One region of the Arthrobacter sp. UYEF3 genome, then DNA from elsewhere that is predicted to be linked to it. Evidence: riboswitches for the same ligand, from Rfam matches in the RefSeq annotation. Region 1 holds a riboswitch; each other region holds the start of a gene.
What was found. A riboswitch is a leader RNA that binds a small molecule or an ion and turns the genes downstream of it on or off. The one in region 1 is predicted to bind thiamine pyrophosphate.

Region 1 (7,065 bases):
CTCATGTAGCGGCGCGCCATCGCGATGACCGGGCCGGGCATGGTGGCGGAGAACAGCAGGGTCTGGCGGACGGCGGGGGTGCCGGCGATGAGGGTCTCGACGTCCGGGAGGAAGCCGAGGTCCAGCATCTCGTCGGCCTCGTCGAGGATGACCATCTTGACGTTTTTGAGGACCAGGTGCTTCTGCTTGTACAGGTCGATCAGGCGGCCCGGGGTGCCGACCACGACCTCGACGCCCTGCTGCAGCGACTCAATCTGCGGTTCGTAGGCGCGGCCGCCGTAGATCGTGGCGATGCGGGCGTTGCGCTTGCGGGCCGCGTTCTGCAGGTCGCCGGCGACTTGGACCGCGAGCTCGCGGGTCGGGACGATCACGAGGGCCTGGGGTGCGCCGGGGGCCGGCAGCGCGGCATAGCCGGCGTCGTCGCGTCCGACGACCCGCTGCAGGGCCGGGATGCCGAATCCGAGGGTCTTACCGGTGCCGGTCTTGGCCTGACCGATGATGTCGTGGCCGTTCAGCGCGACGGGCAGGGTCATTGCCTGGATCGGGAACGGGTGGGTGATGCCGGCGTCGGCAAGGGATTCAACAATGTCGGCGCGGACGTTATAGTCCGCGAAGGACTTTTCCGCGATTTCGTGCGGAGCCTCGTCGGAGATGATGGTCTCTTCCGGAACGATCGATTCCATACCGGATTCGTCGGTCAGAAGCTGGTGCGTGTGCAATTCACTCACAGGGAGTTTCCTTCTTCATTTGGGCTGCGCTGCTTGCTCGACGGGCCGGCCGCGGGGCCGTTCCGGAGCACGCTCAGGCGCGCGAGCAGGTCCAGTGGAAGCCGATCGCGGGCTATCTGAATGCTGGCACTGGGACCAGCGGGTCTGTCTCAAGATCGCGTAGGGGCGGGCTTGTTGAATTCGAAAAACTTGGAAATCAACGACCGGGCATCCATTACTACCCTTCCAGTCTAGCTGTTCGCCGTTCGGAACCTCGACCGGGGCCCGCAGTGCGGCGCGGCAACGTCGCCGCAGCCTCTAACTGCCGGGCCGGCCGGCCGAACGAACCCCGCCGGCAACAGGCCCGCAACTGATACGGAAAATCAGCCGACGAGCTCCAGCCGGACTTCGCGCAAGGCGATGTCCGAGGAGACGACCCGAACCCGGACCTGGGTGCCCGACTCCAGCTCGCCGGGGCAGCGCGCCGTCACCGCGGGCTCGGCGATCTGCACGATCCCCGACGGGCCGGTGCCGTTGGCTTTCCCGGTGCCGTTGGCCTTCATATTCCCGTTCCCGTTGCCGTTCTTTGCCGGTTTCGAGCCGGAGATGACGACGGCGTCAAACTCCTGCCCGATGCGGTTGCTCAGCAGGGCGGCCTCCACGGTGTCCAGGGCGAGCCGCTCCAATTTGGCGGCCAGCTGGTCCGAGGCGGCCATGATGGCAGGCAAGGAGGGGAGGGCTTCGCGGGCCCAGCCCGGAACCTCCGCGCCGTTGGAGAGGGCCTCGCAGATCACCAGGACGAAGCGGTCGATGAGGCGCCGCAGCGGGGCGGTGGAGTGGGCATAGGCCGCGCCGATGGCCGACTGGACGGCGTCCTCGGGGACGGCGCCGTCGAACGGGGTATAGCCGGCGCCGCGGAAGAGCATGCCCGCGGAGTGCAGGATCGCCAGTTGGCGGGGGTCGGTGGGGTCCAGGGTGCGCAGGTACTCCCCATAGCTGACCTGGCCGTCCCAGGCCTTTCCGAGCGCGCCGGTCTGGCGGCGGAAGTGGCGCAGCGAGCTCTCGTCCGGAGCGGGCATGGTGCGCAGGATGCCGACCTTTCCCCGGAGCATGAGCTCGGCTGCGGCCATCCCGGTCATCAGCGAAATCTGGGCGTTCCAGTCCTCTACCGGCAGTGGCGGGGCGGCGACGATCCGGTAGCCGCCGTCGGGGAGCTGCTCGATTTCCTGCTCCGGCATGTTCAGGCTGGCCCCGCCGCGCAACCGTTCCAGTTCCACCCGTTTGCCGCCGACTTCCTTGAGCAGCTGCAGCACCGGGTCCGCGGTGCCGCCGTCGAGTTCGGCCTGCACGCCGTGGTAGCTGAGCTTGGCCCGGCTGCGGACCTGGGCCCGGCGGAGCAGAACGGAGGACACCTCGGCAGCGCCGCCGAGCTCGAACTCCCAGACAAAGGCCGCGCAGAGCTGGCCCGCCAGCAGGCTGCCGGCCGCCTCGCTGATGACCTCGGGATGCAGCGGGATGCGGCCGTCGGGGGTGTAGAAGGTCTGGCCGCGGCGGCGGGTCTCGGCGTCGAGCGGGCTGCCGGGTGCCACGAAGGACGGCACGTCCGCGATCGCATAAAAGACCTTGTACCCGTCGCCGGCGCGGTCAATGTAGAGGGCCTGGTCCAGGTCCGTCGAGGACGCCGGATCAATCGTCACGAACTCCAGATGGGTCAGGTCCAGTTCCGGCAACCGGTGGCCGGCCACGGCGGCTTCGGCATCCCGGAGTACGTCCTCAGGAAAGGGCCCCGGCAATTCCAGCGTGGTCCGTAGTGCGTTGAGTGCCTGGGCAAGCTGGTTCGGCTGCTGAAGCACTGTTGGAGTCAGGCGATGATGAGACACGAAAATCAGGTTAGCCCGAATTCCGCCATTAATCGTGAAACCAGGCTCGCCGGCTAGTCTCCGGCGCCCGCGGTGGCGTGTGCGTCGAGCGACGCCCCGGCGTCGAGGGCGGCGAGCAGGGCCCGAGCCGCCGCGGCCGGATCGTCGGCCTCGGTAATCGCCCGGACCACCACGACGCGCCGGGCGCCGGCGTCGACGACCTGCTCCACGTTGCCCAGGTCGATGCCGCCGATCGCGAACCACGGCACCGCCCCGGAATCCCCTCCGGCGGCCCCGGCCCCGTGGCGATCGCTCGCGCCTGCGGCGTAGCGCACCAGATCCAGCCCCACAGCGGCGCGGCCCGGTTTCGTGGGGGTGGCCCAGACCGGCCCCACGCAGAAGTAGTCCAGCCCGCTTCGATCGTTGGCGGCGGCGAGGGCCGCATCGACCTGATCCGGGGTGTGCGTGGACATGCCGATAACGGTGCTCGCGCCAAGGAAATCCCGGGCCGCGGCCAGCGGGATGTCCTTTTGCCCGATGTGGAAGACGGGGGCGCCCGCCAGCGAGGCGAGGTCGGCGCGGTCGTTGACCGACCAGAGCCGGCGGTGCCGCAGCGCCACGGAGTGCAGGACTTCAAGCAGTTCAAGTTCCTCGGCTGCCTCCAGCGACTTGTCCCGCAGTTGAATGATGTCCACGCCCCCGGCAAAGGCGGCGTCAACGAAGTCTTCGAAGTCGCCGCGCTCCTTCCTAGCATCGGTGCACAGGTACAGGCGGGCGGTGGTGCGGACTTCCTGGCTCATGACCCCAGCCTAGTTCCTCTAAACTGGTCTCATACCGCGGGAGCCCGCAGAGCCGTCACACGACGGAAGGGCTGAGAGGGCGTCAGAGCCGACCGCTTGACCTGATCCGGTTAGTACCGGCGTAGGGAAGGAAGCCATGGTCTCACCAGCTGTCACATCCGCCGCACCACCGGGGCCTTACGACGTTGCCGTGATCGGCGGCGGGGTAATCGGGCACGGCATCGCGTGGGAAGCGTGCCGGTCGGGCCGCTCCGTCGCACTGGTCGATGACGCCCCCGGCACCGGCGCCAGCTGGGCAGCCGCCGGCATGCTGGCGCCTGTGAGCGAACTCCATTACCAGGAAGAAGAGCTGCTGGCCCTCATGCTGGAAGCTTCAAGGCTCTGGCCCGGCTTCGCCGCCGGACTGGGCGGCGGCAGTGCTGACGCGGACGGCCAAGCAGACGCGGGCGGTACCGGGTACCGCACGACGCCGACTCTCGCCGTCGGCGCAGACGCGGCCGACCGCCGGGCGCTCGCCGACCTGCGGATTGTGCAACAGGCCTGCGGCCTGGCCGTGGAACCACTGACAGTGCGCGAGGCGCGCAGGCGCGAACCCCTGCTCAGCCCGGGCATCTCCTGCGCTTTCGACATCCCGGCCGACCACCAGGTGGACCCGCGCCGGCTGCTGGCCCGGATCGGCGAGCTCCTGGCCCGCGACGGCCGCTACACGGCCGTGCCCCGACGCGCCGCCGGACTCCGTTGGCAGGGCGGCCGCGTCTCCGGGGTCAGCCTCGAGGGCGGCGGGGAGATCCGCGCCCGCGAGACGATCGTGGCCAACGGCCTCGGGGCGGCCGGACTGCAGGGATTGCCCGGCGGACTGACCCTGCCACTGCGGCCGGTTTACGGCGATATTCTCCGGCTCCGCGTGCCGCAGCCGCTCCGGCCGCTGCTGCGCTGCACCGTGCGGGGCCTGGTCCGCGGGATCCCGGTGTACATCGTGCCGCGGGAGGACGGCACAGTGGTGATCGGTGCAACCCAGCGGGAGGATGCCCCTTCAGACCCCGGCGCTGTCTCCGCCGGAGGCGTCTACCAGCTGCTTCGTGACGCCCAGCAATTGCTCCCGGCCGTCGCCGAGCTGGAACTGCTCGAGGCCACGGCCCGGGCGCGGCCGGGCACCCCGGACAACGCCCCGTTGCTGGGGCGTGTGGCCCGCCCTGGGTCGGGGCAGGACTTCGAGGGACTGATCATTGCCACCGGCTTCTTCCGGCATGGCGTCTTACTCACCCCGGTGGCTGCCGCCGTCTGCCGGCACCTGTTGGATGGAGAACCGGATCCCCGCTGGGCCGGTTTTCGCCCGGACCGCTTCTCCGATCGCCTCCTTGACTCTCCGGCCGCCAACAGGACACCGCGGGCCACCGCAACGAAAGACAGGAAAACACTATGAATATCAGGCTCAACGGAGCGCCGCACGCGGTCGCCGACGGCGCCACCGTCAGCGCCCTGGTCAGCACGGTCACGGGCCGCACGCTGGCTGCGGACGGCCGGGCCACGGACGGCCGGAAGCTCGGCGTCGCCGTCGCCCGCAACGCCGAGGTGGTGCCGCGCAGCCAGTGGTACGCGACTGCGCTCGCCGAAAACGACGACGTCGAACTCGTCACGGCCGTCCAGGGAGGATGAACAACATGGGCGTAACAACACTCGCGGCAACACAGCCGGCACGCCGGGACCCGTTGACGGTCGACGGCGTGGAACTGGGCTCGCGGCTGATCATGGGCACCGGCGGTGCGCCGAGCCTGGACGAGCTCGGCGCCGCGCTGGTGGCCTCCGGAACGGAACTCACCACCGTGGCGATGCGCCGCTACTCGCCGGCCGAGAGCGGCTCGCTGTTTCAGCTGCTGGCAGAGCGCAACATCCGGGTGCTGCCCAACACGGCCGGCTGCTTCACGGCCCGGGACGCCGTCCTCACGGCCGAACTGGCGCGCGAAGCACTGGAGACCGACTGGGTGAAACTCGAGGTGATCGCGGACGAGCATACCCTGCTGCCGGACGCGGTGGAGCTTGTGGAGGCCACCGAACAGCTTGTGGGCCGAGGCTTCAAGGTCTTCGCCTACACCAACGACGACCCGGTGCTGGCCCTTCGGCTGGAAAACCTCGGCGCCACCGCCGTCATGCCCCTCGGCGCCCCCATCGGCACCGGCCTGGGCATCCTGAACCCGCACAACATCGAGCTGATCGTTTCCCGGGCGTCGGTGCCGGTGGTGCTCGACGCCGGCATCGGCACCGCCTCCGACGCCGCCCTCGCGATGGAGCTGGGCTGCGACGCCGTGCTGCTGGCCACTGCCGTGACCCGCGCCCAGGACCCGGCGCTGATGGCTGCGGCGTTCAAGCACGCCGTCCTCGGCGGCCGGATGGCGAGGCTGGCCGGCCGGATCCCGCGCCGCGAGCATGCCTTGGCCTCCTCCGCCATGGAGGGCCGGGCAGAGTTCCTCTAGCGGCCCGGGCCGGCCGGCCGGCAGCGCCGGGGCCTCCGCCGCGTCGGCCCGGGGGACCGGCAACGCCCGGCATCTATGCACTGTTGAAGAATTAATCAAGTGTCTATCCTGTTGCTAACGACCGCGCGACACACGGTCCGCAGGCCGCCGGCACGTCCCGGGAACCCTTCCCGCTCCGGGGCCCGTCTCAACGAGGAGGCGTCGATGTCCAGTTCCGATCTGCCAACGCGGGGCCCGGCCAGGCCCGGACCCTATGTGGTGTCAGGAATCCTTTTGCTGGCCGCCATTGTGGTGCCCTTGTTTGTGCCCGCGTACTCGCATGTTGAACCGCGTTTGGGCGGCATCCCGTTCTTTTACTGGTACCAAATGGCGTGGATTCCGGTCACTGCGGCCCTGGTGGGAATTTCCTACCGGCTGGTCACCAAGGAGGATCGCCGCCGGCGTGCATCCGTGCGCGGTGCGGCCGGCGCGGGGGAGGAGCGGTGAACGCGGCCTCCGTGCCGCTGGCAGTCCCGGACCGCCCGGTCAACGGCGTGGCACTCACCATTGTGATCATCCTCTTCGTCCTGGTGGCGGTCCTGGGATTCTTTGCGGCCAGGTGGCGGCGGGAAGAAACCACAGGGCTGCACAGCCTGGACGAATGGGGACTCGGCGGCCGGAGTTTCGGCACCTGGGTGACCTGGTTCCTGCTCGGCGGCGACCTCTACACGGCCTACACGTTCGTGGCCGTACCGGCAGCGATGTGGGCCACGGGATCCGTGAGCGGCTTCTTCGCGGTGCCCTACACGATCGTGCTGTATCCCATTGTGTTCCTGTTGATGAGCCGGCTGTGGTCCGTCTCGCACCGGCATGGGTTCGTCACGCCGGCTGACTTCGTCGGCGGCCGGTACGGCAGCAAGGCCCTGACCCTGGCGGTGGCCGTCACCGGCATCGTCGCGACCATGCCCTACATCGCGCTGCAACTGGTGGGCATCAAGGCCGTGCTCACCGTGCTCGGTCTGGGCAGCGCGGAGAACGTGCTGCTGACCGACCTGCCCCTGATCATCGCGTTCGTGGTCCTGGCCGCCTATACGTACATGTCGGGCCTGCGGGCTCCGGCCCTGATCGCCGTGGTGAAGGATCTGCTGATCTACCTGGCGGTGATCGTCGCCGTAATCTATTTGCCGATCAAGTTCGGCGGCTGGGGCTCAATCTTTGACGCCGCGGAGGCGAAGCTGGGGACGGTCAA
Region 2 (7,065 bases), on a different contig from region 1:
TCTCCGAGGCGTTCGACTTCGAAGTCGCTGATGTCCGGAATCCGGACGGCGCCAGCGTCAGCCGCGGCACCGCCGTCGAGGGCTGCCGCACGCTTGAGGGCGGCGTCATGGGTGGCGACGAAGATTTCAGTAAATCCCAAGGAACTGCTCCTCATGAAGGTCGGCGTAGCGTCGTACCGGCGGCCGCACTGCAGGCACGAGGCTGCTGCTACCGTCCGGTTTCAGCCTAGCCCAGCCGGACGGTGCGCTCAGACTGGACATGCCCTGCCGTGGCCGCGGGCAGTGGACATATAGGCACCACGTCCACTCCTTGCTCCGAACAATGGGCATGTCCGGAGTTTGGGCCAGCGACAAGCGGGACGTGTCCCGTTTGCCCCGGCCCAAGTACAGCCGGGTCTCAGCGAACGGCGACGCGGATCCGGTTGCGCCACGGATCGTCGAAGCGCAGCTCGGCGCCCGTGTGGTGGGACTGGACTCCGGCGGTCTTGAGGCGGTCCGCGAGGGCGCCGACGTCCTCGCCGGACGGCACTTCGATCAGGACCTCGCCCAGGCCCAGGGTGTCGCGGCGGGGTCCGGCGCCGCGGCTGTTCCAAACGTTCATGGCCATGTGGTGGTGGTAGCCGCCGGCGGACACGAAGAGCGCCTGGCCGTGCCAGCCGGCCGTTTTTTCGAAGCCGAGGGTGCGGACGTAGAAGTCGTGGGCGGACTGCACGTCGCCGACCTGCAGGTGGATGTGCCCAATGCCGGCTTCGGCCTGCCGCTGACCGGCCAGCGATGCCTCGGTGAGGTGCTGCTCGAGGTAGCGTTGCGGCGGCAGGGCGAGGCTGTCCATCACGACATTGCCGCCCTCCCAGGACCAGGTGTCGCGGGGACGGTCCCAGTAGAGCTCGATGCCGTTGCCCTCGGGGTCGTTGAAATAGAAGGCCTCGCTGACGAGGTGGTCGGCGCTGCCGGTGAAGGACTGCGGCTCGTATTGGGCCGCGCTGGCCACGGTGGCTGCCAGCGCGGGCTGGTCCTCGAAAAGCAGGGCGGTGTGGAACAGCCCGGCCTCGCCGCGCGAGGGAAAGCTGAGCCCCGATGCCGGGGCGAGGTGGACCAGCGGCTTCTGCCTGCGTCCAAGGTAAAGCCCGCCGTCCTGCTCTGCCACGATGTCGAGGCCCAGGGCGCGCTGGTAGTAGTCGGTCATGAGCTGCATGTCGCCGACCTTGAGCATCACGGTGCCCATGGTGAGTTCGGCGGGAAGAAGATCCTGGGTGCTGGCTTCTGCTGTCATCGAAACGCTCCAGTGGTTTCGCGGCCACCGACCCTCGGAGACCCGTTCATACTACTAAATTACTTGAAGCTTCAATTTATTCCTAATGTGCGGGCACTCCCGGACGGACTAGTTCACCGCGCAGCACGATGTTCCGCAGGTCCCGCAGGGTGGCCAGATTACGGCGGGGGTCCTCGGCGCAGACCAGCACGTCGGCGCTGGCGCCTTCGGTGATCGTTTCCGCGCCGAGCCAGTCGCGGGCAGCCCAGCCGGCGGCGTCGAGCGCTGCCCCGGCCGGGAGTCCGGCAGCGTGCAGCGCCTCAAGTTCGTCGACAATGCGTCCGTGTTGGATAACGCTGCCCGCGTCCGTTCCCGCGTAGATGGAAACCCCGGCCTCATATGCCTCGAGAATCCGTTCGGCGCGGAGCTCCCAGAGGGAGTGCATATGCGCGGCGTAGCGGGGGAACTTCGCCTCGGCCCGGGCTGCGATATCGGGGAAGGTGGCGATGTTGATCAGGGTGGGCACGATCGGCACACCCTGCTCGACGAAACGCGGCAGGTGCCGCTGGAGCAGTCCGGTTCCGTGTTCGATGCAGTCGATGCCGGCGTCGAGCATGTCGTCGAGGGTGTCCTCCGCGAAGCAGTGCGCCGTGACCCTGGCGCCCTCGTCGTGGGCTGCCTGGACAGCATCCTTGACGCTGCGCGCCGGGAAGCTGGCGGCGAGGTCGCCGGCGTCGCGGTCGATCCAGTCCCCCACCAGCTTGACCCAGCCATCGCCGGCGCGGGCCTGCTTGCGGACGGCCTCCACGAGGTCCTCGGGCTCCACCTCGACGGCCAGGCCTCGAAGGTACCGGCGCGTCCTCGCGATGTGCCGGCCGGCGCGGATGATGCGTGGCAGCTCGCTCCGCTGCTGGATCCAGCGGGTATCATGGACGGCCCCGGCATCGCGGACCAGCAGAATTCCGGCGTCGCGGTCCGTCCGGGCCTGGTCCTCGGCGATCTGTTCCGGGACGTCCCCGCCGGGTCCGAGCCCGATGTGGCAGTGCGCGTCGACCAGCCCGGGGATAACCCAGCCGTCAAGGACAACGTCCGGGGCCGCGCTGGGACGCTTGAAAGTCAGCCTGCCGTCGACTGCCCACAACCCGCGGTGTTCCCTGACGGGTCCGGTAAGAACGGTGCCGCTGAACTCGATGATGCTGCTCATGCCTTAAAGCCTAATCCGCATCGCTACCCGCACACGGGGCGGGGGCCGCCCCGATGGCTTTCCGCACCGTCTGTGGTAGCTTCGTCTACGACCACACGGGTGCCCCTGCAGGGGCTGAGATCGGGCTGACGCAGTCTGTGACCGTTGAACCTGTCCGGGTAATGCCGGCGAAGGAAGTGAGTAACCCTTGAGCACTACAAATCCAAGGCAGAGCCCTGACCAAACCGGGGCGGCCGCCGTACCAAGCGGGCTCGCCGTCGGCGGTGCATCTCCCGTGACGCAGTCCTTGAAATCCCACACCCTCGCGTATGTCGAAGACGACGGGATCAGTGTTCCCGTGACCGAGATCGCCTTGGAACCCTCCCCGGGGGGTGTCGAGAATCCCCCGTTCCGGGTGTACCGCACGGCAGGGCCGGGCAGCGATCCGGTGGTGGGGCTCGCCCCCTTCCGCCGTGACTGGATCGCCGGACGCGGCGACACGGAGCCGTACCGAGGCCGGGAGCGGAATCTGCTCGACGACGGCAAGTCCGCGGTCCGGCGCGGCGCCTCCTCTGCCGAATGGCGCGGCGCGCCGCCGGAGCCCCGCCGCGCCGTCGACAGCCGTACGGTCACCCAGATGCATTACGCGCGGCAGGGCATTGTGACGCCGGAGATGCGGTTCGTGGCCGTGCGGGAGAACTGCGACGTGGAACTTGTCCGCAGCGAGGTGGCGGCCGGCCGGGCCATCATTCCGAACAACATCAACCACCCGGAGTCCGAGCCGATGATCATCGGCAAGGCCTTCCTCGTGAAGATCAACGCCAACATCGGCAACTCCGCCGTCACCAGCTCCATTGCCGAGGAAGTGGACAAACTGCAGTGGGCCGCCCAATGGGGAGCAGACACCGTCATGGACCTCTCCACCGGCGACGACATCCACACGACCCGCGAGTGGATCATCCGCAACTCCCCTGTTCCCATCGGCACGGTCCCGATCTACCAGGCGCTGGAGAAAGTCAACGGCGAGGCGAACGCCCTGACCTGGGAGATCTACCGGGACACCGTGATTGAACAGTGCGAGCAGGGCGTGGACTACATGACCGTCCACGCCGGCGTCCTGCTGCGGTACGTGCCGCTCACGGTAAACCGGGTCACCGGAATCGTCTCCCGCGGCGGCGCCATCATGGCCGGCTGGTGCCTGGCGCACCACCAGGAAAACTTCCTCTACACCCACTTCGACGAACTGTGTGAAATCTTCGCCAAGTACGACGTCGCGTTTTCCCTCGGCGACGGTCTGCGGCCCGGCGCGACGGCGGACGCCAACGACGCCGCGCAATTCGCCGAACTGGACACCCTGGCCGAGCTCACGCAGCGGGCCTGGGAGTTCGATGTGCAGGTCATGGTCGAGGGCCCGGGGCACGTGCCGTTCCACCTCGTCCGGGAAAATGTGGAGCGCCAGCAGGAACTCTGCAAGGGCGCCCCCTTCTACACCCTCGGGCCGCTGGTCACCGATATCGCACCGGGCTATGACCACATCACCTCGGCGATCGGCGCCACCGAAATTGCCCGCTACGGCACCGCCATGCTCTGCTACGTCACCCCCAAGGAGCACCTCGGGCTGCCGAACAAGGATGATGTGAAGACCGGCGTGATCACCTACAAGATCGCCGCCCACGCCGCCGACCTCGCCAAGGGCCACCCCGGTGCGCACGAACGCGACGACGCCCTGTCGAAGGCGCGGTTTGAGTTCCGCTGGCGGGACCAGTTCGCGCTGTCCCTGGACCCCGTGACTGCCGAGGCCTTCCACGACGAGACGCTCCCCGCTGAACCGGCCAAGACAGCGCACTTCTGCTCCATGTGCGGGCCGAAGTTTTGTTCCATGCGGATCAGCCAAGACATCAGGGACGAATACGGTTCAGCCGATTCCCAGGCGGCGTTTGCGCGCATGGTGGACGGAATGCGGGAGAAGAGCGACGAATTCCTGGCATCCGGCGGCAAGGTCTACCTGCCCGAGCCCACCCTGGGCGCGCGCCCCTAGCACGAGTTCTGGGGCGCCGTCCGCTCATGGACGGCCCCCAAAACTCGTAGGTTGAGGCCCGGCGTGGGACTAGGACGCCCGGGCGTGCCCGCTGCGGTTGACGTCGGCGATGAAGGAGCGGATGGCGCGGTCGCCTTCCTTGGAATCCTGGGGCCGGTGTCCTCCGGGGGCGAGGCGGTGCACGGCGCCCGTCTCCCGCAGGTAGCCGGCAATCTCCTCGTAGAGCGGCTCCCAGCCGCCGGTGAGGACGAGTGTGGGCACGCCCGGGACGATTTGCAGCGGCGCTTCCCACGCCGGGGCCTGCAGCCTGAGCCGGTTCGCTTCCCGCCCGGCGTCGGGGGCCGGCACGCCCAGGGTACCGCGGGCCGGGGCGTGAGCGGCGAACACGCGGCGCACGAATTCCCGGTGGAAATCCTCGTCGCCGAGGTTGTTGCGGACGTCCAAGAGCGGCTGCATGAGCGCCCTGTGAGCCGCGGTCGCGGGCAGTTCCGCCGTGAGCGAGAGGCAGGCGGGCTCCACCAGGGTCAGCGACCGGACCAGGTCGGGACGCTCGACGGCCGCCATCATCGCCGCGATGGCGCCCTGCGCGTGCGCAACGACGTGGCCGCCGGCCTCGCCGCGGCCGTCGTCAGCCAGGGCGCGCAGGACAATGCCGGCGTCCGCCGCGAAGTCGGTTTCCAGCGGATCGGCGACGGCGTCGAAGCCGTGCCGCCGCAGGAACAGGGCGTCATAGCTTAAGGCCATGCCGTGCTGCTTCGGCCACGCGGCGGCACCAAAGCTGCCGGCCCCGTGGACGAAGACTACGCGCTCCTTGAACATGTCCTAAGCCTATGGCACCGTTCCCGCATCCCAGTCGACGACATACTGGCGGGGCGCAAGCCGGCTTCCGTTACTTGCTGCCGCCGAGGAACTTGTCGAACCCCTTGGGCAGGTTGAGCTGGGACGGATCGAAATCCCCGGCCTGCTGGCCGAAGGCCGCGCCGGTGGGCAGGGCTTTGGCACCGGCGGCGCGGCGCGCCTCAGCCTCCCTGAGCTCCTGAGCGGCCTTAGCCGGGTTGCCGGAGCGTGCCTTTTTCTTCGGCGCCGGTTTGGCCCCCTTACGGGCTCCTCCCCCACCCATGCCGGGCATCCCCGGCATCCCGGGCATGCCGCCGCCGGCCGACATCTTCTTCATCATTTTCTGCGCCTGAGCAAAGCGTTCCAGCAGGCCGTTGACTTCGGAAACGTGCACACCGGAACCGCGGGCGATGCGGGCGCGGCGGGAGCCGTTGATGATCTTCGGGGCCAGCCGCTCGTGCGGGGTCATGGACCGGACGATCGCCTCGACTCGGTCGATCTCGCGCTCGTCGAACTGTTCCAACTGCTGCCGGATGTTCTGTGCCCCCGGCATCATCATGAGCATTTTCTTCATCGAGCCCATGTTGCGGATCTGCTGCATCTGGGCGAGGAAGTCATCGAGGGTGAAGTCCTCCTGGTCGGCGAATTTCTTCGCCATCCGGGCAGCTTCATCCTTGTCCCACGACTTTTCGGCCTGCTCGATCAGGGTGAGCACGTCGCCCATGTCGAGGATGCGCGAGGCCATCCGGTCCGGGTGGAAGAGTTCGAAGTCGTCCAGGCCTTCGCCTGTGGACGCGAACATCACCGGTTTGCCTGTGACGGAGGCGACGGACAGCGCGGCACCGCCGCGGGCGTCGCCGTCGAGCTTGGAGAGCACGATGCCGGTGAAGTTGACGCCTTCGTCGAACGCCAGGGCCGTGTTGACAGCGTCCTGGCCGATCATCGAGTCGATCACGAAGAGGACTTCGTTGGGGACGATGGCCCGGCGGATCTGGCGGGCTTGTTCCATCATCTCGGTATCGACGCCGAGCCGGCCGGCGGTGTCCACGATCACGACGTCGTGCAAGGTGCGCTTGGCTTCCTCGACGCCGGCACGGGCGACGGCGACCGGGTCACCGGCGGGGTGGTCCAGCTCGGTGGAGGTGGCGCCCGGGTGCGGGGCGAAGACGGGGACGCCAGCCCGCTGGCCGACGACCTGCAGCTGGGTCACGGCGTTGGGGCGCTGCAGATCGCAGGCCACCAGCATGGGGCTGTGGCCCTGGGCCTTGAGGAATTTGGAGAGTTTACCGGCGAGGGTGGTCTTGCCGGCACCCTGGAGGCCGGCGAGCATGATGATGGTGGGGCCGGTCTTGGCCAGCCGGATCCGGCGGGTCTCGCCGCCGAGGATCTCGACGAGTTCCTCGTTGACGATCTTGACGATCTGCTGGCTCGGGTTCAGCGCGCCCGAGACCTCGACGCCAAGGGCACGCTCACGGACGCGGGCGGTGAACTCACGGACCACGGGGACGGCGACGTCGGCGTCCAGCAGGGCACGCCGGATCTCGCGGACCGTGGCGTCAACGTCGGCCTCGGTGAGGCGGCCCTTGCCACGGAGGTTCTTGAAGGTTGCTGTCAACCGGTCAGAGAGTGAATTGAACACGCGCCGTGCACTTCTTTCAGTGGATCTACAGTTGGCGGCCGGTGCGGCACGCCAGAGTCGTGACTGTTTCGCCGGAACGAACTGCCTCGACAACGGGACTCGACTATCTAGGGTAC
Region 3 (7,065 bases), on a different contig from region 1:
CGACCCAGATCGTCCGCCACGGCGCCATACCGTTCGGTCATGTCGTCCCCCAATAGGCAGGCAATGAACGGATACGAAGAACAGTCCAGCAAGCATGCACCGTCCTACGGCACATCGCCCCGCCAGTCACCAGCGTCATGTACTAGACGCCGCAGGCATCCATGAAGAAGCAACAAACGCCCGAACCGTTGACCAGGTACGCATGGAGGCAGCGGGCCACAGCCCCGGCCAACACAAAAAAGCCCCAAAGGGGCCCAATATGAACAATTTGTCCACAGTCAGCGGCCCACAGGCCTCTGACCTGCGGAAACACGTGCCCGAGGTGGGACTCGAACCGGACTCCAGCCCTTGCCAACGCGGGACTCCCGTCGAAACATACGGAATCCGGCCCAGTCCGGCAGCGGTACGGATCACTCCGAGACCCAAAGTGTGGACACTGTCCACACCCCAATTCTCCCCACCAAAGCCTCCTCCAAACAGCCGCACCTCGCGTTGACAGGTGCGGCGCTTCTTTGCCCAAAAAGGCTTGATCCTGCTGGAAGATACAAACCTCGACTGGCACCGGGTCCTGCGCGCTCATTGCAGGCTCCCGGCAAGCCCGCACGGCGCACTGAGTCTCTCGGCTCCGCATAATGATTCCACCCCTTAAAATAATTCATGATTCGAGCGGCGGACAGCTGCACGACCGGCGGCGTCCCTCAGACCCTGTCCGCGGATAGGGCAGACGCACGAAAACAAGGGAGCCATTGCGGCCGCACCAGCCCCCGCCACAGCACGGCGCCCACAATCAGAGCCTCGCCCCGAAGTAGTCGCTGGTGCCCTAAAACCCGACGGCGTCTGCCTCTGCCGGCGACGCTGTGACGGTGGGATCGCCGGGACACCTTGCGTGCGCCCACAGCGGGCCGTTTTTCACCTAGCGTGGAGTGCAAGGGCCGTGCCAGGGCCCGGGACTATGACTATGTCTATTTGACGGAGGACGAACGTGGAATACATCAAGCTCGGAAATACCGGCATGGACATCTCGCCGCTGGCCCTGGGATGCATGACGTTCGGGGACCCGTACCGGGGTCCGCATCCCTGGACGCTGCCGGAGGACCAAAGCCGGCCGCTGATCCGCCAGGCCGTGGAAGCGGGCATCAATTTCTTTGACACCGCCAACGTGTACTCCCACGGCTCGAGCGAGGAAATCATGGGCCGGGCCCTGGCCGATTTTACCCATCGGGAGGAGACTGTCATCGCCACGAAAGTGCACGGGGTAATGCGGCCAGGCCCGAACGGGCGGGGCCTGTCACGCAAGGCCATCTTCGCGGAACTCGATGCCAGCCTGACCCGGCTGGCAACGGACTACGTGGATCTGTACCAGATCCACCGGTGGGACCCCGCCACGCCGATCGAGGAGACCCTGGAAGCCCTTCACGACGTCGTCAAAGCCGGCAAGGTCCGCTATATCGGCGCATCCTCGATGGCCGCCTGGCAGTTCAGCAAAGCGCTGTACCTGCAGCAATTGAACGGCTGGACCCGCTTCGTCACCATGCAGGACCATTACAACTTGGTCTACCGGGAGGAGGAACGCGAAATGTTCCCCCTCTGCGCGGACCAGAAGATAGGGGTACTGCCCTGGAGTCCCCTGGCTCGCGGGAAGCTCACACGGGACTGGGACGAGAAAACCAACCGCTCGGAGAAGGACGAGTTTGGCAAGACGCTCTACACCGCCGAGGAAAGCGACAGGGCGGTCGCCGAAGCCGTGCGCGTCATCGCCGAACGCCGCGGAGTGCCCCGCGCCCAGGTCGCCCTGGCCTGGGTCCGCTCCAACAGCGTCGTCAGTGCACCGATTGTCGGCGCGAGCAAGCCGGCCCACCTCCAGGACGCTCTCGCCTCCCTGGAACTGACGCTCACCCCCGAGGAAAAGGCCGAACTGGAGCGTCCCTACGTCCCCCACGCTGTCGCCGGATACTGAGCACCCCACCAGACCGACGAGCGGGCTATTTCCAAATCCGAAACGGCCACTCCCGTAGGACGATACCGTCGCTCGTGTCTTCAGCTCCAAGGTCGAACTGGTTTGCCACGTCTGTCTGCTCGGCATTGCGTCCGCCATTTGGTTGACCACTCCCTGAGGGAGAGGCCAGGCGCCAAAAAATCCCGACAGCTGGCTACCAAACTAACCCTTTCGATCCCGGCACAGTCCATGCTCCCTTCAGGAGTAATTCGAGGTGCTGACACGGCACTGCAAAGAATTGGCGGACGCGGATTGACGGCGCGCCGGGCACGGCATTCCAGGTCGCAACAACCCGACGCTCCTCAAGACTGCGTCCTCGCCAAAGACGATCTGCCGAAGTCCGTGCGCCACACGTCAGTGCCCTGCCCGTCCCCGTCGGTGACGACGTAGTCGGGCCAGCGGTCAAACGCGGAGCAGGGATGGGATATCCCAAAGTCCACAGTATCGGAGACCTCCAGACCGGTTACTCCGGTAAGGACTGCGTGGTGATCGAAGAGATTCCGCACCGCTGCAGTTGCGCCATCCTTTGTGGCTCCTTCCGCCGTCCGCGCCGACAGGAAAGTGGGCAGTCCGGCGTCGTACGGAAGATCCCTTTTGCCTGCACCGACGACGGCGATACCCTTTTCCGGGGTGGACAGGACAACGGCGCGAACGGAAAGCGCGGGAATGAGGCCCGGAACGGGGCTCACGGCGGCGTACGTGCCGTGATCGTGGGTGACGTAGCAACCTGATCGGAGAACAGTCCTGGTTCCAGGGACCTGCCCGCCGTCAGGAAGGAACTCAGTGACCCGGTCCGGGAACGCGGAGCCGCCCATTGAATAGATGGGCGTGGCGGTCTCAAAGAAGGTCGCGGTTCCCAGGTATGTGTCCCTCACGAGCCGGCAGTGCCGGTCCACTGCCGTAACCGTATCTTCGGCCCTGCTGTTGGGCACGACGCCTTCGTAACCGGCGACGCCGACCAGCTTCAGGCCCGGCGTGTCCCGGACCATCTCGGCAAGGCGAAGGCCCTCGCCCACGCTGCGAACTCCTGTACGACCGCCGGGGGTTCCGACGTCGATCAGGACCTCGAGGGCGACCGTCCCGCCGTCGAACACCGCCGCCGCGGCCTTGATCCCGGCCGCAGAATCGACGAAACAACGGATTTCCCGGCCTGGATCTTCCTCCAGCCACGTAAGGACGCGCAGTAGCCCGAGCCTGTCGACGATCTCATTGGCAACGAGAATGCGGTCATGTCCCCAGCCCAGGGCCGAAGCGACTTGATCCACGGTGGCGACGGTTACGCCGACCGCGCCGGCAGCCAGCTGCCGCTCTATGATCGGCGACGACATCGTTGTTTTGACGTGCGGGGCGAGATCCACGCCGCGCTCGCGACACCACGCCGCCATGACCCGGATATTGCGGTCCAGGGCCGCGCTATCGAGCCGCAGCTGCGGGTAGGCCGGGCCGGCAGCGAACTGTGCCGCAAAGTCTCCATCAGCTCCGGTCTGGCTCTTGATCAGCTCGCTCACGCTATTCCCCTGTCGTTCGGTCCCAAAAGGCGCTTTCTGCCTCCGACAATCTACTTGGGTTTAAGGGGTCCGTGACTCTGGCAGTTTGAGTGGGGACCGGTTTTGCAGTCTGAGCGCGCGGGACGTCATATCCTGTGGCCCATGGGAGGCGCTTTGGGGTTGGGTGTGGCCCGTCGGATAGCCAGTCGTTGCTGATCTCAGTGGCTTTGGCGGCGTGCCGTTCGAGTTGGGCAGCGTGGGCAGAACCAGCGGGTGCTCTTCCCAGGGCACCGGCGCCTTCTCCTCGGAGGTAAACCGCTCGGGTTGGTCGGCACCGTGTCCTCGACGCGCTGCCGCCGTCGACCGCGGCGACCTGTCAGCATCGAATACTGGGGGGTCCACGTCCGCCAGGGAACTTCCGGCTCCGCCCTGCGGACCTTCACGTTGCGCCGGAACCCACTCTCCACCATGTGGCTCCTCGAAAGCATCAGCGACGGCGAAGAGACAACCGAAAATTGAACGACCAAACCATTAACGATCAGACGTGGGAGGGTATCCGGGCAGAATTTACGCCGCCGGCCCTCGGGCAGTTACTGCACCGGCTCTCCGAGCTCATGGAAGACCCCGAACCTGTGATGCAGCAGCCCGTCCGCGTCTTCATCGACGACGGCACCTTCTGCCCGGGATTCCAGTTCCTCCCCGGCAACCCCCGGTTCTCCGGTTGATGCGCGCCTGTGCCTGTGTGGGAGTAAGCTTTCTCGAGTGACACGGGGTGCCCTGGGTAACAGGGCTGAGATAAGACCCGTTGAACCTGATCTAGTTCGGACTAGCGAAGGGATGTTGCGGATGACTGTTCGCCTGACACCTGACCATATCTGCACGATGCTCGCCCGGTTGCGGGAGACAGGGCCATTGGTGCAGTGTCTGACCAACACGGTTGTGACAAACTTCACCGCGAATGTGCTTCTAGCCCTCGGGGCGGCGCCAGCCATGGCTGATGTCCCCACCGAAGCCGGCCAGTTTGCCCGGATAGCTTCCGGAGTTCTGATCAACGTGGGTACGCCCCACGCGGAGCAACGGGTCGCCATGGTCGAAGCCGCCTCGGCCGCTCAGGAGGCAGGCACTCCGTGGGTTCTTGACCCGGTCGCAGTCGGTGTCCTGCCGGTGCGTACTGCCCTTGCCAGTGAACTGCTCTCTTACGCCCCGACCGCTATCCGGGGCAACGCTTCAGAGGTTATCGCACTGGCCGGGTTGGGGGCAGGTGGCCGTGGTGTTGATGCCATCGATAGTCCCGAAAGTGCGCTGGCAGCGGCCGGCCGCCTGGCCAGTGTTCACGGTTCCGTCGTGGCCGTTTCCGGGGCCGTTGATCTGATTACTGATGGCATCGACGTGATCCGGATCGGTAACGGCCACCCCTATCTGACCCTGGTCACCGGGGGTGGCTGTGCACTGGGTGCGGTCACCGCAGCTTTTTTGGCCGTGGATGGCGACCGTATGGCTGCGACGGCTGCAGCCACCGCAGTGTATACCGTCGCTGCCGAAATCGCCGCTGCCGGCGCCTGCGGCCCGGGCAGTTTCGCGTTCGCGTTCCTGGATGCGCTGGGGTCTGTGGATGCCGAAATAATCCGGTCCAGAGTGGCTATCTCATGACGGGCGCCGGAAGGGCTGGCTTCACCCCGGGGATTTATCTGATTTCTGATGATCAGTTGTGCGGGGAACGCGGAGTGGTGGAGACGGTCAGCGCCGCTGTTGCCGGAGGCGTGCGAATGGTACAGATCCGGGAAAAAACAGCCAGCGCCGCCCGGTTCTACGATCTGGTGATGCGTACCGCGGATGCCGTCGGTGACCGGGCCACAGTGTTGGTGGATGACCGGGTGGATGTTTTTCTCGCCGCCCGGGCGGGCGGTGCGGCTGTCCACGGCGTCCATATCGGTCAAAGCGATCTTCCGGCACCCCAGGTCCGGGCAATTGTTGGCCAGGACGCGTTGATCGGGCTGAGCGCCAACACGGCCGAACATCTCGCGCATCTGCACGCCCTGCCATCAGGGACGGTGGACTATCTGGGCGTGGGCGTGATCCGTCCGACGTCGACCAAACCGGACCATCCGGCGCCCCTGGGCATCGAGGGGTTCGCCGCTATCGCTGCCGCTACGCTGCTGCCCTGCGTCGCAATCGGCGGCATAACCCCGGCCGATGTCAGGGCATTGAGGCGCGCCGGAGCGGCTGGCATCGCCGTGGTCTCAGCCATCTGTGCCGCCGAAAACCCTGCCCGCAGCGCCAAAGACTTTCTCAAGGAATGGACCCACTGAACACAGAAACCGCCGACATACCCCGCCCAGCCATATCTCCATTTCCGGTTCTCGCGCCGCTCCTAAATCGCGGCACCGCGCGGTCGGATAATCCCGGCAAAAACCGGCCCACCATCTATCCGGCACCAGCAAACGCTCCGCATACGCGGGGATAAGGACTTCTCGTGAACAAACGACGACGCTTACTCGTGGGCGCGGCCAGCGCCCTCACCCTTACCGCCATGGCAGCCCTGTCAGCCTGCGCCGGTGCGGGAGGAAATTCCACTCCGGCTTCTTCCGGGACCACACCCATTACCTTCGCCCTGGACTGGACGCCCAACACGAACCACACCGGGCTGTACGTGGCGCTCAACAAAGGCTATTTCGCCGCCGCCGGACTCGACGTCCAGGTACTGCCCTACAGCCAGTCCTCCACCGACACCCTCATCAACTCGGGTGCGGCGGACTTCGGAATCAGCTTCCAAAACACGGCGACGTTCGCCGCAGCAGCGGGGGTGGCCAACACCTCGGTCATGTCGGTGCTCCAACACGATGCCACAGCCATCGGCGTCCTGGCCAGCCGGAAGGACATTGCCAGCCCTAAAGACCTCGACGGTAAAACCTTCGGCACGGCCGGGCCCAGTGCCACGTTCCCTACCGAAGCCGCAGATGCCATCAGGAACGCCGGCGGAACAGGCAACTTCGGTCGCGTCACCCTGGGCACGTCCGCATACGAAGCCCTGTACGCCGGCAGGGTCGACTTCACCTCAGCCTTCAAGACCTGGGAAGGTATCGACGCCTCCCTCCGCGGCACTCCGATGAAGTTTTTCAACCTGCATGACTACGGCGTGCCGGACCAGTATTCGGTGATCATTGAAGGCAACGAGGAATGGATCAAGGGACACCCGGACGTGACCCGGAAGTTCGTCCAGGCCCTCCAAAAGGGTTACCAATATGCCGCAGCCGACCCCGACGCTGCCGCGAAAATACTTATTGACGCCAACCCCGGTATCTTCGCCAACGACCAGCTGGTCTACAAGAGCCAGGAAGAACTCAGTGCTTCCTACCTAAAGGACGCCAACGGCCAGGTCGGCACTCAAACAGCGGATCAGTGGAAGCAGCTGGCGGATTTCCTCTACGAGAACGCCCTGCTGGCCGATGAAAGCGGCAAACCCCTCTCCAAACCCCTTGACACGACGGCATTGTTCACCGATGAGTATCTGGCCGGCAAATAGCTCCCGCGCTCTCCCCTGTCCCGCACGCGGGCCGCGGGACCGAAACGGCAGAAAGGCAA
Region 4 (7,065 bases), on a different contig from region 1:
GCCGGATCTGTTGGAGCAGCCCGCCGTAATCCAGGCACGGCGCCGTCTGGGTCTCAATCTGCTCCAGCTTGAGCTCAAGACTGAAGCTCGACTCTTCGTGGGCCGGTTCCGCTGCGGCAGGAGCGGGCTTCAGACTCCGCAGCAATGCATCGGCCAGCGCCAGCGGGACCCCGGTGGCGGGGTCCACGATCAGCAACTCCTCCTCGACGCCAAAGGTGCGCATGCACCTATTGTCCTCAGCACCCGTCCCGGCGCGCTACCCCGGCGGTCAGACGGTTCAGTCCTGGAAATACTCGATCTTGGCGCCGATGGTGTTGAGCCGCTCGGCCAAGTCCTCGTAGCCGCGCTCGATCACGTAGATGTTGCGCAGCTCGGAGACGCCCCGCGCGGCGAGCATGGCCAGCAGCAGGCACGCGGCCGGGCGCAGGGCCGGCGGGCAGCCCACTTCCGCGGCCCGCCACTTGGTGGGCCCATTGACGTAGATCCGGTGCGGATCCAGGAGCTGGACCTGGGCGCCGAGCTTGTTCAGCTCAGTCAGGTAGATGGCCCGGTTCTCGTACACCCAGTCGTGGATCATCGTCTGGCCCTGCGCGTTCGCGGCGATGACGGCGAAAAACGGCAGGTTGTCGATGTTCAGGCCGGGGAACGGCATCGGGTGGATCTTGTCCTCCGGAGCCCGCAGCTCCGAGGGCTTGGTGGTGACGTCCACCAGCCTGGTCCGGCCATTACGGGCGACATATTCCGCCGAAACCTCCAGCTGCTGTCCCATTTGCTCGAGTGTCGCCAGTTCGATCTCCATGAACTCGATCGGGACCCGGCGGATCGTGACTTCCGAGTTAGTCACGATCCCGGCGGTAATCAGGCTCATCGCCTCGATCGGGTCCTCGGACGGGAAATACTCGATATCGGCGTCGATCGACGGGCGTCCGACGATTTTCAGCGTCGTGGTGCCCACTCCGTCGATCTGCACGCCCAGCATCTGCAGGTAGAAGCAGAGGTCCTGGACCATGTAGTTGGGGCTGGCGTTGCGGATTACCGTGCTGCCGCGGCGGTGGGCTGCAGCCATGATGGCGTTCTCCGTCACGGTATCGCCCCGCTCGCTCAGCACAAAGGTCCGGTCCCGGCCGTCCGACCGCGGCGCCTGGACGCTGTAGAAACCGGACTTCGCCTCGACGCTGAGGCCAAACTGCCGCAGCGCCTGCATGTGCGGCTCCACGGTGCGTGTGCCGAGGTCGCAGCCGCCGGCGTAGGGCAACCGGTATTGGCTGGACTCATCGAGCAGCGGTCCCAGGAGCATGATGACGCTCCGGGTCCGGCGCGCGGCTTCGACGTCAATCGAGTCGAGGTCCAGGACTGCGGGGCGGCGGATCTGCAGGTCATTCGCGTTGAGCCAGGTGCATTCGACGCCGATGCTGGTCAGCACCTCGACGATCCGGTTGACCTCCTCGATCCGCGCCAGCCTCCGCAGCACGGTGGTGCCGCGGTTGATGAGGCTGGCGCACAGCAGGGCGACGCCGGCGTTCTTGCTGCTGTTGACGTCCACCGCGCCGGAGAGCGTACGTCCGCCCTCCACCCGGAGGTGGGTCATCTGCGGTCGTCCGACCTCGACGATGCTGCGGCCGACGATCGCTTCGAGCCGGTGGATCATTTTAAGGCTCAGGTTCTGCTTGCCTTGCTCCATCCGGGCGATGGCGCTCTGGCTGGTTCCCAGCTCGGCGGCCAGCCGTCCCTGGGTCCAGCCCTTCTCGCCCCGGGCATCCCGGAGCGCGGCGCCCACGTGTTCAGCAGTCTGTTGGGTCATATCCAATAAATATCACGAATGTGCTATCCGACCCTTTAAGGGCGCGCGATTTGCAGTGAAACTCACAAAATACTCATCCCATGCGATATGTTACCCCGTGCGACTCCGGCGTTGGCCCTACTGCTGCCCGAGGAACACAATGTTCCAGGTCCCGGCGCCGACGGCCGCGGCCACCGCTGTGCCGGCGATCAGCAGGCCGCCAAGCACCACCCAGACGTCCAGCCGGCTGAACGTCGCTTTCCGTGCCCAGGTCCGTTGCGCGCCGCCGAAGCCGCGCGCTTCCATGGTCACCGCGAGCCGGGACGCGCGCCGGACCGCCTGGACCAGCAGCCCGAAACTTTGCCCCAGCGTGGCCCTCAGCCTCTGCACCGGACTACCGTGCGAGCCCACGCCGCGGGCACGCCGGGCCATGCCGATGGTCTGCCACTCCTCGGCCATGAGTCCCACCAGCCGCATCGCGGCGAGTGTTCCCAGCACGAAGCGGTGCGGCAGCTTCGCCTGTTGCGCCAACGCATCGGCCAGATCCGTCGGGTCGGTGCAGCTCATCAGCAGGACCGCGGGCAGTGCGATCGCGAGGCCGCGCAGCAGGAACCCCAGCCCGAGCTGCAGCGAGCCTTCGCTGATGGACCAAACGCCGACGTCGAGCAGTATCCTTCCGTGGTCCGCCGCCAGGATCGCGGTACTCCAGCCGCCCACGGCCGCCGCCAGGATGAGCGGCCAGCCGCGCTGCCAGAGCAGGGCCAGGGTCAGGCCGGCGAGCGGGAACAGCAGGAGTTCGAAGGCCAGCGCCACGGATGCCGACACCCAGTCAATGGACAGCGCCAGCGCCAGGGTGATGAGCAGGACTCCGGAGAACTTGGCCAGCGGGTTGGCGCGGGTCAGCAGCGAGTCGTTTCCGCGCACGGTCAGGGCGTCCCTCATAGCGCCTTCACCCCGGGCGCCGTGCGGCCGGGGCGTCCCGGTTGCCGGGCGCCGAGGTTCAGCTCGGCGCCGCCCAGGACCTGGCTGAATTCCGCGTCGTGGGTCACCGAAACCACGGCCGTCCCGGCGTCGAGCAGCTCGGAAAGGAACGAGGCCAGCTCAGCCCAGGTGTTGGCATCCTGGCCGAACGTCGGTTCATCCAGCACCAGCACTTGCGGATGGGCGGCGAGCACGGTGGCCACCGACAGCCGCCGCTTTTCGCCGCCGGAGAGCGTGTACGGGTTGGCGTCCACGAGGCCGGTCAGCCGAAGGCGTTCCAGCAGTTCGTCCACCCGGTCTTCGCCGCGGCCGAGCTGGCGGGGTCCAAACGTCAGTTCGTCCAGCACCCGGCCGGTGACGAACTGGTGCTCGGGTTCCTGGAAGACCGTGCCGATCCTGGCGATCAGCTGCTGGGCCTTCCACCGGTACGGATCGATGCCAGCGCCCGCACTGAGCTCCGTCGTTGCGGACACCGAACCCGCGACCGGTGCCAGCAGGCCGGCCAGGGTCAGTGCGAAGGCCGACTTCCCGGAACCGTTGGGGCCGGTGATGGTCAGCGCCTGCCCGTCCCGGACCTGGGCCGTGATTCCGGACTGCACCGGTGCGGGCGGCACCGTGCGGAAGCCCCGCAGGAGACCGGTGCGGCGGGGGCGTTCGCGGGAAACGGCCAAATCCTCGGCGGCCAGCAGCAGTTGGGCGGCCGCGTTGGTCCCACCTCCGGCTCCCCCGCGGCGGGCGCGCGTGGCCGGCACGTAGCCGGGCACCCAGACCCCTGCGGTGATGAGTACCTCCCGCGCCTGCTCCAGGACCCGGTCCGGGGTACCGTCCAGCAGCACGGCCGGCTCCGTGCCGGACCCGGGCTGCAGCACCACGATCCGGTCCACGAGGTCTTTCCAGACGGCCACGCGGTGCTCCACCACCACCAAGGTGGCCCCGGTCTTGTCCAGGCAGCGTCCCACAGCGTCGCGGACCTCGAGAACGCCGGCCGGGTCGAGATTGGCCGTCGGCTCGTCCAACAGCAGCAGCCCTGGTCGCATCGCGAGGATCCCGGCGAGTGCCAGCCGCTGCTTCTGGCCGCCGGAGAGTGCCGACGTCGGGTGCTGAAGCGAAAGGCCGGCCAGTCCGACGTCGTCGAGCGCTTCCGCCACCCGCCGCCAAATGTCCGCCGGAGGCACGGAGAGGTTTTCGGCCCCGAAGGCGACGTCGTCCCCGACCCGCGACAGAACCACCTGGGTTTCCGGGTCCTGCTGCATCAGCCCCGCCCGGCCGCGCCCCGCCCGGGGCGCGGCGCCGTCGATTAGCAGGCTGCCGGTCTCGTCGGAATCCTCGGCGTCCGCGGAGCCGGCGGCAGTATCACCTGCGGCGCTGTTGTCGCCCAGCACCCCGGCCAGGGCGTGCAACAGTGTGGACTTGCCGGCGCCGGAGGGGCCCAGCAGCAACACCCGCTCGCCCGGTCGGATGTCCAGGTCCAGCCCGCTGACCGCGGGCCGGGACCGGCCGGCATGCCGCCAGCCCCAGCCGCGGGCGGTGACCGCAGCCGGCCGCGCGGCGTCTAAAGAATTCATGCGCGTGCGGGCTTCAGGAGAACACGGGTTCCGATGCCGCTTTGCGGGAAGCGAACGACGCAAGCACGCCGGTTCTGGCCAGGCCGCGAGTGGCCAGCCAGGACAGCCCACCGGCGATCACGGCCCCGGAGATGCTGCAGAAGACGATGTAAGCGAGCTTGTCACCGGCTTCATAGGCGATGTTCCAGCCCCAGGGCAGGAAGGAGTCGTTCAGGCCGCAGAACAGGCCGGCCCCGGCGCCGGCCAGCAGGGCCACCGGCAGGTTGAACTTCTTGTAGAGGAAGGCGGCGAAGATGAGTTCGGCGCCGAGACCCTGCAGGATGCCGGAGATGAGCACCGTCGTGCCGTACTGCGAGCCCATGATCAACTCGCCGGTGGCCGCCACCGCTTCGCAGAACAGCGCCGCGCCCGGCTTACGGACCACCAGCATGCCCAGCAGCGCCGGAATCATCCAGCCGCCGGCGTAAAGCCCGGTCAGCGGCGGGTAGACGGCGTTGACCGGGACTGAGATTAGGTTGGCACCTTGATCCCAGGCCCAGAAGATCACGCCGCCGGCAACAGCGATCAATGCCGCCAGCACAATGTCGACCACACGCCAGCTGTGCTTGCCGGTGGTCAGTGTCTGCTTCGCAGATATATCAGTCATTTTGTCCTCCTGAGGTACAGGAGGGGAGGGTGTTCCGGCCGTGCCGCGGCTTTCGCCACGGGTGCCGGGCACCCCGAGAACTCGACTCCCTTGCGCCGGTACTAACCGGATCAGGTTCGAGGGTCTGCGGCTGTCCGCACTCTCAGCGCCCGCCTGCGGTTCCCTGGACTGCTCCAGCGATGCCGACGGCGGCGCTCCCCTGTCGTATTTAAAATCACCCTTGTGGGCTTGCTCAGTTTACACCCGGGCGCCGTCTAAGGCGTCCGGCTCAGATGAATCCGCGGGCAGCGGCCCCGGAGACGTGAGAGCCGACTCAAAAGTTCCTTCCCCCGATGCCGACCCGGATTCTTCCCAACCCCAGACGCCCGGGTCCCTGGCCGCGCTCATCGGACCGTCGCTGCTGGTGGGCATTCGGGGCCGCAGGCACTGCCACGGTGTCGGGGCTGCCGCAGAAAGCAGACCATGAGCCGGTGGTCGAGGCCTGGGCCGAAATCCTCTGCCGTTCGGTAATGCCCCGACGCTGGACCCGGGCCGGGGTGGGGCCGCGGTGGCGGTCAGCGCCCTGGGCCCGCCCCGCAGCCAGGAACGCTACGCTAGGGTCAGCCCTGTTTTCTCCCGCAAGGAGCATGAAGTATGAACATCATCATCAAACTGCTTGGCACCGGCATCAGCCTGCTCGCCGGTTTCGTCGGCACGAAGGTGGTCGACACCGTCTGGGAAAAGGCCACGGGCAACAAGCCTCCCAAGGGCCACGACGACGACGTTCCCACCACGCTGCGCTCGGCACTGACCTTCGCCTTGATCTCGGCCTCGGTCAGCGCCGTCATCCAGGTCCTCGCCAACCGCGGCACGCAGCGCGCGGTCACCCGCTTCGCCCAAACCCAAGACGTGGTGTAGTTCGCGTCGTTTAGCGCGCTGCGCCCCTGGGCGCGTCAGCTACTTCTAGTCGCCGGTGAAGCCGTCTTTGCCGGCGGCTTGTTGAACCACGGCCTCCAGCTCGTCGGAGCTGAGCAGTTCCGGATGGAGGTGCTTGGTCCGGTAGCCGGCCCGGCCCACCATGTGGGCCGAGACCGGAACCGTCAGCAGCTGGAAAATCCATGCCACCACCAGCACCGGCCACACCCACCACGTCCGCAGCTGGAGCCCCACCGCGCAGAGCAGCAGGAAAAGCCCTAGCACCTGGGGTTTGGTCGCGGCGTGCATCCGGGTCATTAGGTCCGGGAACCGGAGCAGGCCAATCGCAGCGCCGAGCGACATCAGCGCCCCGACCACCATGAACACGGCCGAGACGGAGTCGATCACGGTGTCGGCGGGGGTCGTTTCAGGACTCATGGGGTTGCCTCCTCCGGTCTGCGACGAAGCGGGCCACGGTCACCGAACCGACGAAGCCGATGAGTGAGATGGCCACCAGCAGCATCAGGTTGTTCAGGTGCCGATTAACGGCCATATCGATGCACAGCGCCGCGCCCAGGATGGCCAGCAGCACATCGGCGGCGAGCACACGGTCCAGCAGCGAGGGACCCCGGGCGATGCGGATGATCGCGCCGCCCGCGGCGAGGGAGAGGACGACCGCGGTGACGGTCAGGACGAGCGGCATCATGCGCCCACCTCCTGCTTCAGGGCGGACAGTTCGGCCCGGCTGCCCATGATCCGGATCAGCCCGGCTTCGGTGTCGCGGACCTCCTTGCGAAGCTTGGCCGCGTCCTCGGCATCACGGACGTTGATGCCGTGGATGTACAGCGTGGACGTGGATCGGTCCACTTCCACCACCAGGGACCCCGGGATCAGCGAGATGACATGCCCGGTAGCTGTCACCAGCAGGTCGGAGTGGCTCCGGAGCGGGACGGCGACGACCGCGCTGATCACCCGCGGCCCGCGGACCACCGCTAGGAACAGGACCTGACAGCTGGCCGCCACCACCTTGGCCAGGAACACCACGGCGAAACGTGCGGCGCGCAACACGTTGAAGCGGCCGCCCAGTTCCACCGGCGGCAGGTAGAACAGCCGTGCCACCGCCACCGCAATCAGGACGCCGAAGAGCAGGTTGCCGGCGCTGAAGTCCTGCCAGAGGGCGCCCCAGACGATGACGAGCC

Region 2: linked by a shared signal. The riboswitch ahead of thiC (phosphomethylpyrimidine synthase ThiC) and the one ahead of thiO (glycine oxidase ThiO) in region 1 are both predicted to bind thiamine pyrophosphate.
Region 3: linked by a shared signal. The riboswitch ahead of thiM (hydroxyethylthiazole kinase) and the one ahead of thiO (glycine oxidase ThiO) in region 1 are both predicted to bind thiamine pyrophosphate.
Region 4: linked by a shared signal. The riboswitch ahead of ABIB14_RS12415 (ECF transporter S component) and the one ahead of thiO (glycine oxidase ThiO) in region 1 are both predicted to bind thiamine pyrophosphate.

The regions. Positions count from the first base shown of each region.
Region 1 covers NZ_JBEPNK010000007.1:69,908-76,972, reverse strand. The annotation lists gene ABIB14_RS07160 (DEAD/DEAH box helicase) at 1-728, opposite strand, end outside; gene ABIB14_RS07155 (RNB domain-containing ribonuclease) at 1,091-2,587, opposite strand; gene thiE (thiamine phosphate synthase) at 2,641-3,366, opposite strand; TPP riboswitch at 3,393-3,512, shown strand; gene thiO (glycine oxidase ThiO) at 3,503-4,789, shown strand; gene thiS (sulfur carrier protein ThiS) at 4,786-5,022, shown strand; gene ABIB14_RS07135 (thiazole synthase) at 5,028-5,837, shown strand; gene ABIB14_RS07130 (DUF3311 domain-containing protein) at 6,042-6,323, shown strand; gene mctP (monocarboxylate uptake permease MctP) at 6,320-7,065, shown strand, end outside.
Region 2 covers NZ_JBEPNK010000024.1:38,460-45,524, reverse strand. The annotation lists gene ABIB14_RS15070 (hypothetical protein) at 1-140, opposite strand, end outside; gene ABIB14_RS15065 (VOC family protein) at 398-1,273, opposite strand; gene ABIB14_RS15060 (amidohydrolase family protein) at 1,356-2,456, opposite strand; TPP riboswitch at 2,542-2,649, shown strand; gene thiC (phosphomethylpyrimidine synthase ThiC) at 2,644-4,473, shown strand; gene ABIB14_RS15050 (alpha/beta hydrolase) at 4,543-5,292, opposite strand; gene ffh (signal recognition particle protein) at 5,363-6,949, opposite strand.
Region 3 covers NZ_JBEPNK010000025.1:4,324-11,388, reverse strand. The annotation lists gene ABIB14_RS15215 (aldo/keto reductase) at 983-1,957, shown strand; gene ABIB14_RS15210 (alanine racemase) at 2,299-3,504, opposite strand; gene ABIB14_RS15205 (hypothetical protein) at 3,999-4,208, shown strand; TPP riboswitch at 4,242-4,338, shown strand; gene thiM (hydroxyethylthiazole kinase) at 4,330-5,133, shown strand; gene thiE (thiamine phosphate synthase) at 5,130-5,792, shown strand; gene ABIB14_RS15190 (ABC transporter substrate-binding protein) at 5,957-7,006, shown strand.
Region 4 covers NZ_JBEPNK010000016.1:69,202-76,266, reverse strand. The annotation lists gene ABIB14_RS12435 (glutamate--cysteine ligase 2) at 1-223, opposite strand, end outside; gene ABIB14_RS12430 (UDP-N-acetylglucosamine 1-carboxyvinyltransferase) at 278-1,801, opposite strand; gene ABIB14_RS12425 (energy-coupling factor transporter transmembrane component T family protein) at 1,919-2,722, opposite strand; gene ABIB14_RS12420 (ABC transporter ATP-binding protein) at 2,719-4,326, opposite strand; gene ABIB14_RS12415 (ECF transporter S component) at 4,340-4,972, opposite strand; TPP riboswitch at 5,042-5,183, opposite strand; gene ABIB14_RS12410 (DUF4235 domain-containing protein) at 5,606-5,869, shown strand; gene mnhG (monovalent cation/H(+) antiporter subunit G) at 5,915-6,304, opposite strand; gene ABIB14_RS12400 (MrpF/PhaF family protein) at 6,294-6,572, opposite strand; gene ABIB14_RS12395 (Na+/H+ antiporter subunit E) at 6,569-7,065, opposite strand, start outside.